One region of the Arthrospira sp. PCC 8006 genome, then DNA from elsewhere that is predicted to be linked to it. Evidence: riboswitches for the same ligand, from Rfam matches in the RefSeq annotation. Region 1 holds a riboswitch; each other region holds the start of a gene.
The links. Region 1 has a riboswitch for cobalamin ahead of B9T16_RS05375 (hypothetical protein). Riboswitches for the same ligand answer to the same signal wherever they lie in the genome.
Positions count from the first base shown of each region.

Region 2: it holds a riboswitch for cobalamin, as region 1 does, so the genes downstream of both, cobG (precorrin-3B synthase) here and B9T16_RS05375 (hypothetical protein) in region 1, are expected to answer to the same signal.
Region 3: it holds a riboswitch for cobalamin, as region 1 does, so the genes downstream of both, cobW (cobalamin biosynthesis protein CobW) here and B9T16_RS05375 (hypothetical protein) in region 1, are expected to answer to the same signal.
Region 4: it holds a riboswitch for cobalamin, as region 1 does, so the genes downstream of both, B9T16_RS00520 (energy-coupling factor ABC transporter permease) here and B9T16_RS05375 (hypothetical protein) in region 1, are expected to answer to the same signal.

Region 1 is NZ_PKGG01000019.1:31,860-36,073, reverse strand. It holds gene metE (5-methyltetrahydropteroyltriglutamate--homocysteine S-methyltransferase) at 1-763, opposite strand, end outside; gene B9T16_RS05375 (hypothetical protein) at 764-2,083, opposite strand; cobalamin riboswitch at 2,423-2,568, opposite strand; gene B9T16_RS05370 (hypothetical protein) at 2,742-3,218, shown strand; gene B9T16_RS05365 (ParA family protein) at 3,239-4,069, shown strand; gene B9T16_RS05360 (hypothetical protein) at 4,124-4,214, shown strand, end outside.
Region 2 is NZ_PKGG01000034.1:23,246-27,459, reverse strand. It holds gene B9T16_RS07890 (cobalt-precorrin-6A reductase) at 1-145, shown strand, start outside; gene B9T16_RS07885 (bifunctional cobalt-precorrin-7 (C(5))-methyltransferase/cobalt-precorrin-6B (C(15))-methyltransferase) at 158-1,384, opposite strand; adenosylcobalamin (AdoCbl) riboswitch at 1,411-1,552, shown strand; gene cobG (precorrin-3B synthase) at 1,523-2,971, shown strand; gene B9T16_RS07875 (precorrin-8X methylmutase) at 2,997-3,626, shown strand; gene cobI (precorrin-2 C(20)-methyltransferase) at 3,623-4,214, shown strand, end outside.
Region 3 is NZ_PKGG01000010.1:48,000-52,213, reverse strand. It holds gene dcm (DNA (cytosine-5-)-methyltransferase) at 1-199, opposite strand, end outside; gene B9T16_RS03325 (DpnII family type II restriction endonuclease) at 186-1,232, opposite strand; gene cobW (cobalamin biosynthesis protein CobW) at 1,602-2,654, opposite strand; cobalamin riboswitch at 2,797-2,943, opposite strand; gene B9T16_RS03315 (hypothetical protein) at 3,051-3,293, opposite strand; gene B9T16_RS03310 (chlorophyll a/b-binding protein) at 3,343-3,552, opposite strand; gene B9T16_RS03305 (ferrous iron transport protein A) at 3,765-4,214, shown strand, end outside.
Region 4 is NZ_PKGG01000002.1:18,845-23,058, reverse strand. It holds gene B9T16_RS00530 (argininosuccinate synthase) at 1-775, opposite strand, end outside; gene B9T16_RS00525 (glycosyltransferase family 2 protein) at 897-1,823, shown strand; cobalamin riboswitch at 1,867-2,028, shown strand; gene B9T16_RS00520 (energy-coupling factor ABC transporter permease) at 2,048-2,803, shown strand; gene B9T16_RS00515 (energy-coupling factor ABC transporter substrate-binding protein) at 2,815-3,123, shown strand; gene cbiQ (cobalt ECF transporter T component CbiQ) at 3,124-3,927, shown strand; gene B9T16_RS00505 (energy-coupling factor ABC transporter ATP-binding protein) at 3,911-4,214, shown strand, end outside.

The DNA.
Region 1 (4,214 bases):
GGACATCATAAACGCCGTTCCCCACTTGATGTTTGTAGCCCGCATCAGTAATTTCAAACAGGGTTTCGTTATTGCTGCGGCTATTTTCAATGGACAATACATCCGCATCCAACCGCTCAATATGCTCAATAATATCCCCAAATTCCGAGTAACACATATGGGTATGGATTTGGGTTTGGGGTTTGGCAATAGCCGCAGATAAACGGAAAGCATCCACCGCCCAGGATAGATACTCATCCCAACGTTCTGGCTTGAGGGGGAGTCCTTCCCGCAAGGCAGGTTCATCAATTTGCACCATCTTCGCCCCAGCCGCTTCTAAGTCAGCGACTTCATCGCGCAAGGCTAAGGCAATCTGCATGGCTTGTTCACTGCGCGGAATATCGGTGCGGGTAAATGACCAGTTAATCATGGTGACCGGACCGGTTAGCATCCCTTTGACAATTTTATCGGTCAGGGATTTGGCTACCTTAAACTCTCGAACTGTCATGGGTCCGGTGCGGGCGACATCTCCATAAATAATCGGGGGACGCACGCAACGGCTGCCGTAACTTTGCACCCAACCATGTTCGCTAAAGGCAAAGCCAGATAACTGCACACCGAAAAATTCCACCATATCGGTGCGCTCAAATTCGCCATGTACCAATACATCGAGTCCGGCTTCTTCTTGGAATTGGATGCACTTGGCAATTTCGGCATCGATCGCCGCTTCATATTCGGCTTGGGTAATGTCACCCCGTTTCAGTTTCACCCGCAGTTGCCGCACTTAGGAGGTTTGGGGGAAAGACCCGATGGTGGTGGTGGGGAATGGGGGCAAAACGGGCTGGCGTTCTTGACGTTGTTCATAAGGCAAAGTCCGCTCTAAATCCTGGGAGGTCAGATTTTGCAGGCGTTCTTTTACCCCCTGATTAACTGGGCTAAATTCCTGGAAGGTTTGCCATTGGCTGCGGATGACTTCCAGATACTTGTCAGGTTCTTGGGTTCCATAGGAGCGATCGGCCCAATCAGCCAGCAGTGTGATTTCTAATAACTTCTGTTCAGCAAAGCTCAAAACGGACCGCAAGGGTTCGGGGAGTTTGGTTTCTCGCTGGGCATCGTATGGCACAAATTGCAGGGAAGCAGACGGCTGAATCCGCAGGTTAGGGGTGACACGGGAAATGGCTTCCAGGGTTGACAAAACGGAGTCGGGGCGAATTTTCCATACATTGCGGGCATCGACAATTCCCGCCCCCAACTCTTTATCGTCGGGGAAACCATACTGTTGCAGTAACTCTAGGTTACGCCCACGGGTGAAGTCTAAACTAATGCCAGCGACGGGTAATTCCATCACCCAGGGGTAATTGTCTCCCAAGTCATCAAAGTAGGTGACCAGGTGAATGGGTAAGCCTACTTGGCTGAGAGATTGATAAGTTGATTGATAGAGTTGTTTAAAGTTGGCAGCATCTCCCAATACTAAAGCGGGTTCATGGATTTGGACTTCAGCGACACCCATTTTTTGGAGTTCTTGGAGAAGCAGGAGATAGCGATCGCCTAGTTGTTTTCCCGCTTGGTCTTGATTCATCTCCAAACGACTCAGCCGCAGCAAAGTCACCGGACCCAAAACAATGGGAACAGCGCGATTGTCCAATAAGGTTTGAGCGCGATGCACAGTTTCTAGAAAATCGCTAAAGTCGGCTGGCTGCAATGTTTCGGGAATTTCTGGGACGAGGTAGTGATAGTTGGTATCGAACCATTTAGTCATTTCTAGGGCTCGAATGCCATCAAAACCCCGCGCCATGGCAAAATAACGGTCAAGTCCGCTAAAGGATGCAAACCGTTCGGGAATGATGCCTAAGCGGATACTCCAGTCTAAAACGTGATCGTAGAGGCTCATGTCGCCAATACCAATGCGATCGATACCGGCATGAAGTTGAGTTTCCCAGTTTTTGAACTCAACTTCATTCCGAGTCTGGATGAGGGTTTCTGCGTCCGATTTACCCCGCCAAAAGGCTTCTAATGCCTTTTTTAACTCGCGACTTTTACCAATACGAGGATAGCCGAGAGTCGCGGTTTCCAGACGGGTTTGTGTATAAATTTCCGAGGTCATAAATTGCCCTTGTCCTTATGGTGAAAATAGTCACAGAAATCTAGTCCATCCCCGCGACAAACCAGCGGAGTGAACAATTGAGCGCAGCAGAATATCTGCCAAATTGAGTTGAGCAATACTCAGACCAGACTGATTAGAGTCACGCTTTGGACGAGTGACCCTCTGCCAGTCAATGTCTACATAAGGCTAGTTTTCTCAAAATGGCAATTTCAAATCAGGGCGCTACCCATGCAACGCCAGGGGAGTCGTCCTAAAAAATGAAGGCAATATTAATTGTGAAAAAGCTAAACGAACCATCATCCGTACCTCGCAGACGAAAAATAACAGTTTTTGGTGCATCTCCAGAGGAGACAGTTCGGCGGGCATTCTGACTTCGAGAGTTGTGTCTCTCCTCACAGCTGCGGGACAGCGCCGGATTTACGCCGGACTTTCCCCCTTACGTCTGATGGCTGGTCCCCATCAGAACCGACAATATTTAAGCATGATAACACACGAAGCGGAGATTTGACGAAATCATGGAAAAGTTACTGTAAACTGGGGGAACAACGATAGATGTCAGCAACCCGGTTTCTAGGGCTTAGGGTTTCACCAAGCGGCCAAGCCGCCCAAAGTCCATGGGAGAGCCACGGCACGAGAGCTAAAATTCTCAAATACAGTCGTGATCGCTATAGCCAAAGAACCAAAGGCGATCGCCTACTTATCCCCTCTGAAAACAAAGATAGTCAAAATGCAGGGTTCTCAAAAAATTCAGGTCGGGGTGAGCGACTTACGGCAAGCCTTTCATACTCATTTTCAATCGGCTGAACAAATTAAACAGATTTCGGCTTATTTACTCCTATTCTATGCGGTTGAATGTGGGCTAAAGAGCATTTTGCTCAAACGAAACCAGTTGCGAACCACAGCACTGATTCCCGATCCAACCCTCTTATATGAATCTGGTCATAACCTAGATAGATGGGTCAAGGAACTGAAAATTTCCGCCAGCATAATTAGCCAAACTCCCAATTTTCATCTAGCCCAAGGTGGTTCAACTTTAAACATAGAAAAAGCTCATCAAGCTTGGCGATATGGTATTAATATTAAGCCTGAAGATGAAAAAGTTTTAGTTGAGTGGTTAAACAGTATTAGCCAATGAATTAAGGAGAACATAAACCGATGATTCCCTCAGATATTCGTCTTTATACTTGGGTTGATGTAGAAGAAGTTTTGCTGCGGAAAAAAAAGCAAAATAAATGGCCAAACGGGTTGGTTTGGGCGCGAACCTACTGGGACGGGTTAACCATGGGAATTCGTCCGGGAACTCAAGCAGAAGCCCAAAATTGGCTGAGTGAAATCTACGACCCTCGCTTCCGAAATAATTATATTATCTTAGAGAGTGTTGATGAAAATCAACGGATTTTGCCGATTTGGTGGGAAGAAACCGAGGAAGACCCCCCAACTCCTAGACTGACTCCGAGTTTATCCAGACCTGGAGTGCTTTTTCCTCCTAGTGAGAATGTCGAACCTCCGGCTATTATGCCATCAGATTTTCCCCCAGTGGTGGCGTTTCATTCTTTTAAAGGTGGAGTGGGAAGGACTACTCATGCGATCGCCTTAGCCAAGGCTTTAACTGCTAAAAAACAAACGGTTCTGTTAGTTGATGGGGACTTAGAACCTCCGGGAATTAGTTGGTTATTTGAGCGAAGATTGCCCTATCCTCCCGTTTCTTTTGCGGACTTGTTAGCATTGGTTCATGGTGATGAATCTCCCCATTATGAAACCGCCATTCAATTAGTGAGCGATCGCCTACAAAATGCCTTAATTGATGGGATATTTATTCTGCCATCATTTCGCTCTACTTCAGGATTTACCTCTTTAGAAATTCGACCAGAACATCTGATCCAAGGTTCTCAAAATGCTTTTATCTTGACCGATATCTTAGCCCGTCTCGGGAAATATCTGGGAGTCGATGTGGTCTTGGTAGACTTGCGGGCTGGACTCTCATAATTAGCGACAGGTTTAATTTTAGATCCGCGAGTTTATCGGATATTTGTTACTACCTTGAGCGGACAATCGAGCGCCGGAACGGCGAGAGTTTTAGAACTGATTGGAGAGCGATCGCCTTCCACCAGAGAAGAAGACCCATTCCCCG
Region 2 (4,214 bases), on a different contig from region 1:
TAGTGGCGGTGATGCTACCTACGCCAAAATTGTGGCGGCGCGAGAGTTAAAATTACCTGTGGTTATGGTGCAACGTCCTCCCATTCCTATGGGGGAAACGGTGGCTGATATTGAGTCGGCGATCGCTTGGTTACAGAAACAATAAAGGGGATTTTAGTTATGGTTTAATCACTGACCATTGAGTGACAGTAGCTAAGGGTTTCCAGCCTAAAAAACTGCCAATGGCTGCGGTTCTTTCAATGCCAATTCTGGTAAGTTCCCCCCCTAATTGATGATGCCATTTTAACAGAATTAACTCACTCTCTACTGTGACGGTATTAGCCACTAGACGACCTCCCGATCGCAATTTTTCCCAACAGGTTTCTAACAGACATGGGGTAGTAATACCACCACCAATAAAAATGGCATCCGGGGAAGGTAAATTAATTAATGATTCCGGTGCTTTTCCTGCTATAATTTTTAGGTGAGGCGTTCCTAAAGCTGTGGCATTATCAGCAATATATTGTAAGCGCCTGGGATGCTTTTCTATGGCTATACTTTGACAACGGCGATCGCTTCTCATCCACTCGATACCAATGGACCCACAACCTGCACCGACATCCCATAAAAGTTGTCCCGGTAGGGGGGATAATCGGCTGAGGGTAATCGCTCGCACTTCCTGTTTAGTTAACTGTCCGTCGTGGTCATAGGCGCTGTCAGGAAGTCCCGATAAACGAGGGGAAAATTTAACCGGATTAGAACTAATACACTCCACGGCGATCGCATTTAAATCAGCCACTTCGTCAACATCCCAAGAGGAAGCGAAACCGGAAATTTGTCGCTCTTTTTTGCCTCCCAAATGTTCCAAAACGACGATTAAACTATCACCAAATCCTTGATGTGTTAGGAGTTCAGCCACGGCGGCGGGAGTGCGACTATTTGCACTTAAAATTAATAGACGCGCACCCCCATAAATTACGCCATTTAATAAAGCTACAGGACGACCACATAAACTCAGGGTTTCCACATGGGTTAAAGACCAACCCAAACGACTACACATTAGGCTAAATGTGGAAGTAGAAGGAATGATAGTAATTTCCTCAATGGGAAGGTGACGGGTAAGGGTAACGCCAATACCATACCACATCGGATCGCCACTGGCTAAAACACAGACGGGTTGACCACGGCGGCGGATAATTTCTGCGATCGACTCATCAATAGGAGAAGTCCAGAGGAGTTTTTCTCGGTTATCCTCCGGGGGTAACATTGCTAAATGACGTTGACCACCGACAACTACTGAAGCCATAGATAAAAGCGATCGCGCCGTGGCGCTTAACCCTTCTAACCCATCTTCCCCAATTCCTACAATTGATAACCATTTATGGGAAAAATCCCTGCTCACCATAATTTATAGTTAAAATACCAGTATTCATGATATAGTATTTGGGCTTGTAGTTGGGAAAGTTCGGTGAGATTCCGACACTGTGCCGCAACTGTAATACAATTTTCTGAGTCAGAATGCCAACTACAAGTTATTGATGAGTTGTCAAAATCAGCTAATTTTGCGGCTCATTCTCTGCGTCGCATGGAGAAAAAAATCACCATGAATTGGTTAGTTAAAGCAAATGTTTGTCCGGGTCTATTTTATGGAACCCACGCCCAGGATGGTTTTTTAATCCGCATTCGGACTCCGGGAGGATTGATTAATAGTAAACAGGGTAAATTTTTGGGTCATTTATTAACGGAGTGGGGAGGCAAGCTACAAGTAACTAATCGCGCTAATTTACAAATTCGGGGAGTGCAAAAAGCGCCAAGTCTAGCAGTTTTTGATACGCTGCAACAATTAGATTTAGCCGCTAAAAATCCCACCATAGACCACCTACGCAATGTTATGGGTAGTCCGACGGCGGGAATTGATAGTCAGGAGTTAGTTGATACTCGTCCCCTGATTAAAGCCTTGGATGATCTGATTCAAAATCACCCGTTAATTGGCGAACTTAGTCCTAAGTTTAGCATCGGAGTTGATGGAGGGGGAACAGTGGGAATTGGTATGCGTTCTCCGGTGGCTTGGGAACATCGATATAATGAGATTCAACTTAATGCTATCTCGGTAAATGGTGGGGATAATGGCATTGATTTTCAGTTGGCGATCGCCGGAGATAAAAAGCTATATAATACTCAACTTGTCATCAAGCCAGAACAATGTTTATCCGTAGTCGCTACCCTTATTAATGTCTATGGGGAGTATGTCCGAAAAAATCCCTTAGATACCGGGAAAAAGCCTCGGATGAAACAGCTAATTGACAATCTAGGATTAGATACATATATCCAGCAAGTCAACAGCCAACTAACCCAGCCCTTGCCGATATTATCCGCTGAACCTACCCCTAGCAAACCCTATCATCATTTGGGAATTTATCCCCAAAAAAACGCCGAATTGTGTTATATTGGGATATCATTACACCTAGGACAAATTAATGCACAACAATGGTTAGGATTAGTCGAACTTTCCGAAACCTTTGGTAATGCCGAGTTAAGATTAACCCCTTGGCAAACAATTATAATGCCAAATATTCCCCATCATAAAATTAGCCAATTATTGCCGAAACTATCCTTATTAGGCTTCGCGGAAATTGAGTCAAATCAAGTGGCGATCGCTGCTTGTGGTGGTAAGCCTGGCTGTGCCGCATCACTTACCGACACTCAAACTCACGCCGCCCAATTAGCAGAATATCTCCACCAGCGATTAAATTTAGATACTCCTATTAATATTCATGTAACCGGCTGCCCTAAATTTTGCGCTCAACCTAGTCCCGCAGAAATTACCCTTTTAGGGCATACAATTAATCAGAATGGCGAAACTATGGAAGGCTACCAAGTTTATATCGGGGATGGTCAACAATCCTTAAAACACAAAATTTTTGAGGGAGTGTTTACCGAAATACCCAAATTTTTGGCTGAGTTTTTGCGCCAAAATCCTGGATTAAATTAATAACTAATTACCTAGAAATTTGCTGATGATAGACTACCTTCGTGACGGCAACCAAATATATCAGAAATCCTTTGGAATAATTCGGGATGAAACGGACTTTAAAGGCTTATCAGATGATTTATCCCATGTCGCAGTTAGGCTAATTCATGCCTGCGGAATGACGGATATTGTCGGAGATTTAAACGCCTCAGAAGATGCGGTTAAAGCCGGACGGGAGGCACTACAGGAGGGAAAACCTATCTTTTGTGATGCTATGATGGTGGCTAGGGGAATTACCAAAAAACGCTTACCTAAAAATAACCCGATTATTTGCACCCTAAATCATCCAGATGTTCCTGATATCGCCCGCCAGATTAATAATACTCGGTCGGCGGCGGCATTGGAGTTATGGGGGGATAATTTACAAGGGGCGGTGGTAGCAATTGGTAATGCACCGACTGCCCTCTTTCACCTGCTAGAAATGTTGGATGATGGTTTAGTGAAACCTGCACTGATTTTAGGGTTTCCGGTCGGCTTTGTCGGGGCGGCAGAGTCGAAACTTGAATTGGCATCTAATAGCCGTGGAATTCCATTTATTACACTGCATGGGCGGCGCGGTGGTAGTGCGATCGCAGCGGCGGCAGTAAATGCTTTAGCAAAGGAAAATGAATTATGACTAAATTAGGGCGACTTTATGGGTTGGGAATTGGTCCGGGAGATCCGGAATTACTAACTTTAAAAGCACATCGGATTTTAACAACTGTCCCGGTGATTGCTTATCCCAGTTTGGAAAATGGCAAGGTTTTAGCAAGGGCGATCGTTGCCGATTTTATCTCTCCTGATCAGATTGAAATTCCTATCCCCCTACCTTTTAGTGTGCAGCGATCGTCACAGCCTTATTATGATATTGGGGCGGAAAAAATTGCCGAACATCTTAGCGAGGGCAGAGATGTGGCGGTTTTGTGCCTGGGAGATCCGATGCTTTATGGTACGTTTATGTACATTTTTAATCGCTTATCTGGGCGGTTTGCAATTGAGGTTATACCGGGGATTTCTTCAGTGATGGCAAGTGCTGCTATGTTGGGAGTACCGATAACTTATCGCAATGATGTCTTTACGATTCTTCCGGCTACATTAGAGGCGGATATATTACGCGATCGCCTCTCCGTAGCTGATGCAGCCGCCATTATGAAATTAGGTCGGCATTTTGCTAAAGTTTATCAAATATTGCAAGATTTAGGACTACTACAAAGGGCTTTATATA
Region 3 (4,214 bases), on a different contig from region 1:
GGGGAAGGGAGGAAATGGTCTTAATATCCCCTTGGGGAGTTTCGGAAAAGTTGGCTTGATAAACCTGTCTAGCATCCCTATCAATTTCACTACTGAGGAGACAATCAGGGATGCAACCGAAGGAGTCAACCGCCTGTTCAAAGCCGAGTCGCAATCCCCCAATTCCGGCGAATAAATCTATAAATTTAACAGTTTTCATTTTCTATAAAGTCGAGAATAAAGTGGTTTAAGTAATTCAGTTCTGACTCAGAAAATACCAAAAGCAAGTGGCTATACTCATCAATAGTATTCAGAGCAGATTGGCGTTGGAAGTTACCGACTCCATCAATGATATAAATAATCTTGTTACCCAAGCCATCAATCTGCTCAAATATTGATTTTGCTTGACCCGCTTTCCGCTCAATTGTGCTATTTGTGGTTTCCTGAAAGCTAATTTCAATTGCTATATATTTTTCACCTTTATTCAGGACGATATCAAAGTTGGTTTCTCTTTTTCCGATTTGCTTATGGCTGACTCCAGGAATGGTAGAATTGAGGTTGATATCAATATCCTTGTGATTTAACTTTTTGGATAAATATTTATATATATGACGTTGCAAAAGCTGACCTAAATCATTACTTTTAGCTCCTGCAGTAATACGGCTTAGATAAATATAACGCTGGCTTATAAACTCGGAAAGTTCATCGTACTTACCCATTAATTCTCCAATTTGACATCCCCAAGTCTTAAAAATGCCAGAAATTTTAGTATTTGTTGAATCTCCAGCAAACAGTATGACAACAATAATATCTTTATATACTTCAGACAAAGCGTGTTTTTTTAACAGCGATTTCTGGCTGGAAATGTTGAGTTTTTGGTTTGATAATATTCCTGATATGGGTAACGCCTGAAAACGATAACAAAATTGAGTATTGTTCCAAACATACTCTAATTGTCCATCGGGGAACAATAAATGAAACTCTTGATTTAAACGTTGTAGTTTTTCCCCTCCAAAATCTGCTAAAATTAGAAGGTGTTTGAGAAATAAATTAGCGGAGAGCTTTGATATTTCTAAAGCGGTAAAGATATCTAGGGGATTTTCTAATTCCAAGGCAAGAATTGAGAGAAACTGCTGTTGGGTTTCAATCAACACCGGGATAATACTCTGTTTGAGTTGTTGTTGAACCAAAAACTCTGGCCAGAATAAAGATGCTGACTGATGCAATTCCTCAATTGTTCGTTTTTGAACCATAGATGATTAAACAGTTTTCCTATCAGGATTTGTGAAGCCTTGACTAAATTTGGGCATCCCAAGGTAAATCTACCAGGTCTTAGAGGCTAAACTAAATTGGGGAATACCCAGGGGACGCAATATGCTATTAAGATAAGGTGGGATGGAGACGAGACGGAAAGTGGGGTAAAGTATGATTATATTGGGGCTGTTTTGGCGGCGCTGCAAACTGTAAACCTTAACATATAGCGCTGGCAGACTCGTTGTCAACCCTTTTTTGACCCGGTTTCTTTTTTTAAGGTATCGTGGGGAATTAGAAACCCGGCTTCTGGAAAAAAAACCGGGTTGGTTGGGGAGATGTTAGAAAGTATCGCTAAAATCTCTCAAATTCTACCCGTTTAACGCCATGGTTTCTGATTCCAAAGAAGCGGCTATTTGTTGTTGATTAAGACTACGACCAATAAACACCAGTTGAGTTTGGCGAGGTTCGTCGGTTTTCCAGGGGCGATCGAAGAAGGTCTCAAATCGGTTTCCGACTCCTTGAACTACCATCCGCATTGGTTTATTGGCGACGGCTACAAAACCTTTAATCCGGTAAATTTCAAACTGCTGGGCGATCGCCTTTAATTGATTGACTAAACTAGCCGAGTCCCCAACCGGATCTAAGACTAAATGCACAGCATTGATATCATCATCGTGTTCGTGTTCCTCTTCCTGGTCATGGTGACTAGGGCGACTGTCGAGATGGTCTTCTACGGCTGCATTAAAGCCTAATAATATGTCAGCGGAAATTTTACCTTGCTGACAGGAAACCATCTGCACTCCTGGGGTTAACTCCTGTTTTAGCCATTGGTGAACCCGCTGCTGAGAGTCTTCATCAATGCGATCGCCTTTCGTCAAAAGTACCAAATCAGCACAGGCTAACTGATCCTCAAATAACTCCTCAATTGGTGTTTCATGTTCCAAGGTTTCATCCGCTTGGCGCTGCTGTTCTAAAGCCTCTAAATCTCCCACCAGTTGACCATTAGCTAAGGCTTCACTATCAACTACCGTAATCACACCATCCACAGTGGCTTTAGTGCGAATTTCCGGCCATCGGAACGCTTGCACCAGTGGCTTGGGTAAAGCTAAACCAGAGGTTTCTATTAATATCGAATCAATCGTATCCTGGCGTTTAAGTAGTTCTTGCATAGTGGGCAAAAACTCTTCCTGGACGGTGCAACACAGACAACCATTGGCTAATTCGATGATATTAGTTTCCGTTTCTTCTTCGTCACACACTTGGCAAGATTTGAGGATTTCGCCATCAATACCTACTTCGCCAAATTCATTGACTAATACCGCGATACGACGACCTTGGTTATTTTGTAGTAAATGGCGGATTAGGGTGGTTTTTCCAGCCCCTAAAAATCCGGTGATGATGGTTACAGGAATTTTATGCACGGTTTTTTGACTCCTCCGAAATTATAGCGATTGGCTATCTATATAATGTTGAGATTTTCTTAGGGTTTAGATGGGCGATCGCTATGATATTTAGATTGTGAAAATACTAAATAAACCATCATCTATACCTCGCAGATGAATCAACAATAGGTTACTTATCGGCGGGCATTCTGACTGAGAGACCAACAGAGTCCCATCACAGTTGCGGGACAGCGCCGGACTTACACCGGACTTTCCCCGTTTCCTCTAAGGGCTGATTTCCCTTAGAACCGATATCGAGAATATCTTATCACAGGTTGGGCTAATTCGGGGAAAAACTAAAAAAAGTCCCTGCTTATTTCTAAACAGGGACGGTTTGTTATTAGTGACTAGGGAGAGATAGGTAAATTTGATGACTTAGGCTAAGTTAGTGAAAATCAAAGCCCCAATAGCGCCGCTAACGGCGATCGCCATCAGTAAATTTGTAAAAAATCTTCCGTATTCTGCATTATAGCCAAGGGCTTTATCTTCCTGACCACCTGTGAAGAATAAAGACCAGGCTTGGTTAGCGGTAATCACTTCTGAGGGACTGTTAAAGTCCGGTCGAAAGATTACGGGTCCCATCATGTATTGGTTAGGAAAGTTAAAATCTGTTTTCATACAATTCTCCGAAATGCTACTGAAATTATAGGCTGAGAAAATCTGGGTTTTACAGGCTAGTTAACCAGCCGATTAAACCATGTCCGGTTAATACTTCTAAGGCTAGGGCGGATACAAACCCGATCATAGCTAGTCGTCCGTTGAGTTTCTCTGCGTGTTTGTTGAAACCGAATTGTTGCGCTTCCTCTACATATACTTGGGGTTCGATCGCATAAACGTTTGCGCGTCCACCTTCTTCCATAATTTGTCCACGAACCATAATATTTTTGCCTCTTTGACTTCTTGTAAACAAATGTAACACACTACAAACAAATATTGCAAGTAGTTGACAAAATAAATTTGTGTGGTATAATTATTATTTTTTTGGGGCGGGGGGGTTGTTAAAAATTTATTAACAATGGGATTTTTAACCTAGTTATATGGTATTAATTAAAATTAATTCTCAATTAGCTCAACAAGAGCCAATAGATTATGGACAATGATAACTACTGTGCCGATGTATCCGTGAACTGCTTTGATGGTGGATCAAGCTGGTCAGGATTTACTTACCTCAAAGACAACACTGGTCACGATCGCACCATAAGTGAATCACCAGAATCATTGGTTGTAGTGGGCAAACCATCAACTCCGGGAGCCTTTGCTTTGTCGGAGGCGAAGGTAGGCGATCGCTTATATATAGTTGCTCTCAACTGTGCCGGAGGCAATACCCGTCTAATGGGAATGGGGTTAATGCCCGGTGTAGAATTAAATGTCATTAGTTCCACAACCAGTGGATCAGTGATTATCGCCCTAGGCGACCATCGCTTAGGACTGGGGGCAGATATGGCTGAGAATATTCAGGTCGCCACAGAAAACCTCACCCAGTCCAAAAGGAAACTCTCATCAATGAATAAAACTAATGTTGTGCAGTTGCGCCATGCG
Region 4 (4,214 bases), on a different contig from region 1:
CAATGCGTCCGATACCGTGGTTTCCGGCGATCGCATTTAAGCGAGAGATCAGGTCAACCCCGTTGAGTGCTTCCCCATTGAGGCTAACAGGAATGCCAGCTTGGAAGCCAATTTCTACATATTCGGGCTCGTCAGGAGTATCAGCGATCGCTTTAGTCATCCCATAAATATCCTCTGGGGGTTCAACCCAGGGATCTTCGAGTGGTCCAGCTTCGATCGCCATACCAAGCAAGTTGCGATCGAGACTGTAGGGGGAAGACTTTTTAACCGGGAAGGAAATGCCACATTTTTCCCCATAGGCGATCGTCTCTTCCCGACTCATACCCCATTCCCTAGCCGGAGCCAAAATCTTAATATTAGGGTTGAGAGCGCCGATAGACACATCAAAGCGGACCTGATCATTGCCTTTTCCCGTGCAACCGTGAGCGATCGCATCTGCTCCGTATTTTTCGGCAACTTCCACCAAAATCTGAGCAATCAAAGGACGTGCTAAAGCCGTAGCCAGGGGATAGCGATTCTCATACAAAGCATTGGCTTGAATAGCCGGAAAAGCAAACTCCTGGACAAATCGCTGTTGTACATCAATCACTAAAGACTCACTCGCGCCAGAGTCGAGGGCCTTTTGTTTCACTGGTCCTAGTTCATCACCTTGTCCCAAGTCAACCGCCACAGTAATTACTTCAGCTACCCCAAACTCGTTTTTGAGGTAAGGAATACAGACGGAGGTATCTACACCACCAGAGTAGGCAAGTACAGCTTTTTCAGCGCGACCCATAATCTACCAAAGCTCCTAGACAACAAACATTTCATTATCACCCCAATCGCCACGATTTAACAGTGAACGGGTAACAATTAGGTTATAGTTTCAGAGCATCGCCAACTGTCCCCCAAAATCTATGTTTTTTAGCGTTGTTATCCCCACCTATAACCGTTTACCGATTTTACAGAAGTGTCTGAGAGCATTAGAAAATCAAGCCTATAGCGCCGCCGTGACGGGTTTAGAGGTGGTGTTAGTCGATGACGGTTCCACTGATGGGACTGTGGAATGGTTGGCCACTCATCAGGGCGCATTTCCCCATCTTCGCATTTACCAGCAAGACCACCAGGGACCGGCGGCGGCGCGAAATTTGGGAGTTGAACAGGCTAGGGGAGAGATTATTGTTTTTATCGATAGTGATTTGGTGGTAACTGATAGCTTTCTGGAGGCTCACGCTAGGGCATTAATTGCCAACTCTCAAAAAAGCGATCGCATCTTTACCTATGGTCGAGTTGTCAATACCTGCAATTTTGAACATCCCACCACAGAACCCTATAAAATTACCGATTTTTCCGCCGCTTATTTTGCTACTGGAAATGTGGCGATCGCCCGCCATTGGTTAATCGAAGCCGGATTATTTGACCCTCAATTTCAGCTTTATGGTTGGGAAGACCTCYAACTAGGAGTTAGGCTCAAAAAATTAGGCTTAAAATTAATCAAATGCCCCGCCGCCGTCGGATATCATTGGCATCCACCCTTTAGCTTAGAACAAATACCCGCCCTAATTGAAAAGGAAAAACAAAGGGGCAGAATGGGGGTAGTTTTCTACCAAAAACATCCTACATGGTCAGTAAAAATGATGATTCAAATGACAATTTTGCATCGGATACTCTGGGGGATTTTATCCCTCAGAGGTCAACTTAATGAAAGGACAATGGCGCATTTTTTACAGTGGTTAATTAATCGTGGTCAGTCTCAATTAGCCTTAGAAATTTCTCGGATTTTTTTGAATTGGTATAATGTGCAAGCCGTACAACAATATTGGGCCAGCCGAGAGCATACTTAATTAAATATTTGCCAGCTTGGTTCACTATTGACCTACACATGGTATAATAACCAAAACTATAGGTTCTAGTGGGGAACAGCCACTAGGAGTAATGGGGAAAGTTCGGTGTAAATCCGGCACTGTCCCGCAACTGTAATCAGATTTAAGGCAAATTTTTCCACCCAATCTGTGAGTCAGGATGCCCGCCTATAGTTATTTCTCACTCACAAATCTGCGAGGTACAGATGAGCAAAAATCATCGAATGATACACCTAATCGCCATGATTGGGTTAACATTTTATTTGGTAATAGGTGCAGCCACTCCAGCTCAAGCAATGCACATTATGGAAGGTTTTTTACCTATTACCTGGGCGGTTTTTTGGTGGGTGTTAATCATCCCTTTCTGGGTAATTGGTTTACAAAAACTCACCAAAATCACCAAAAAAAACCCCGAATTAAAGCTATTAATTGCCCTAGCCGGAGCCTTTACTTTTGTCCTGTCAGCCCTGAAAATACCCTCAGTGACAGGGAGTTGTTCTCACCCCACCGGAACCGGATTAGGAGTTGTTTTATTCGGACCGTCAGTGATGACAGTTTTAGGCAGTTTAGTCCTACTTTTCCAAGCCGTATTACTCGCTCACGGCGGTTTAACTACCCTGGGAGCCAATGTATTTTCCATGGCAATTGTCGGCCCTTGGGTCGCCTATGGCATTTACCAACTATTCTGCCAATTTAACCAACAAAAACTAGGTATTTTCTTAGCAGCAGCCTTGGGAAGTTTAGCCACTTATTTAATTACCTCCATACAGTTAGCCGTAGCTTTTCCGGCTGCTTCTGGGGGGGTTATCGCTTCCTTTATCAAATTTGCGGGGATTTTTGCAGTCACTCAAATTCCCCTATCAATTAGTGAGGGACTATTAACGCTGGTAGTTTGGAATTGGCTAGAGTCCTACGCCTCAGAAGAACTGCAAACCTTGAAAATTGGGAAAGCTAATAGCTAAGTAAAATAATCATGACACCAACTTCTGATCAACCCGTCAAAAATCGCAATTTATGGATGATTTTAGCCGTCGTTATTTTATCCATAACGCCACTAATTTTTATCCGAGGAGATTATGAGGGAGCCGATGGACAAGCCGAAAATCTCATCGGCGAAATTCAACCCAATTATCAACCCTGGTTTGAACCTATCTTAGAAGTTCCCAGTGGCGAAATTGAGAGCCTGTTATTTGTTTCTCAAGCCGCCATTGGTGCGGGTATCGTGGGCTATGTGATTGGCTTATATAAAGGTCGTCAACAAGGCAAAAATCGCTCATCCTAAATGCACCATCAAATTGATGCGATCGCCTATACCAATCGGTTAAGGTATTTACCCTCTGAACATAAGTTAACCTTTGCCGCCACCCTGTTTTGTCTCAGTTTGGCGGCTCCCCCCCTCCTGCAAATATTGATCACCATTTGGGTGACAATTTGGGTTGTGATTTACGCTAAAATCCCCCTAGGAATTTATCTGAAATTGCAAGCCATCCCCTTTAGTTTTTGGTTAACTAGCATTCCCGCCTTACTATTGGGGGTGGTTAATTCAGCTAATCTCGAATTAATTAAAACTGATATTATCTGGGGATTTAACCTAGGGGATATCTTGATATATTTCAGTAATCAAGGAATGCAACAAGCTGGGTTTTTGCTAACTCGCTCCCTAGTGTTAACCTCCTGTATGTATTTTATTTTACTCACTACCCCCCTAGTGGAAATCATTAGAATTTTCCGTAAGATTGGCTGTCCGAGTTTAATCACAGAATTATTAATGTTAATGTATCGGTTTATTTTTATGTTAACTGAAACCGCTAGTCAATTATTAATCGCTCAACAGGTTCGCATCGGTTATGGTGACTGGAAAACTACCATTCGCAGTTTAGGAATTGTCACCAGTCAACTACTCCAACAAACCCTAGAAAATTATCGACAAATTTGTTTAGGATTAACCTCGCGGGGGTTTAACGGAGAGTTGCGGGTTTGGTCGGTTTCTCGCCACCAACCTAACCCTCGATATACCTGGGAAGGATGTTGTGGTTGTCTACTATTGTTGGTGAGTATTGGATGGTTTTATGTCCTCGGAATTTGAGTTACTAGAATTTGAGAATGTTCAGTATACTTACCCCGGTAGTCAGCAGCCAACCCTGGAAAATATCACTTGTCAATTTGGTAGATATCAGCGTTATGCTGTCATTGGACGTAATGGCTGCGGAAAAACTACCTTATTTCGATTAGCTAATGGGTTATATCGTCCCCAGTCAGGGGTGATTAGTTGGCGAGGTCAGCCGCTACAATATAAACGGCGATCGTTGAATCAATTGCGCCAAAATGTGGGTTTAGTATTCCAAAATCCTGAACAGCAGTTAGTAGCAACTA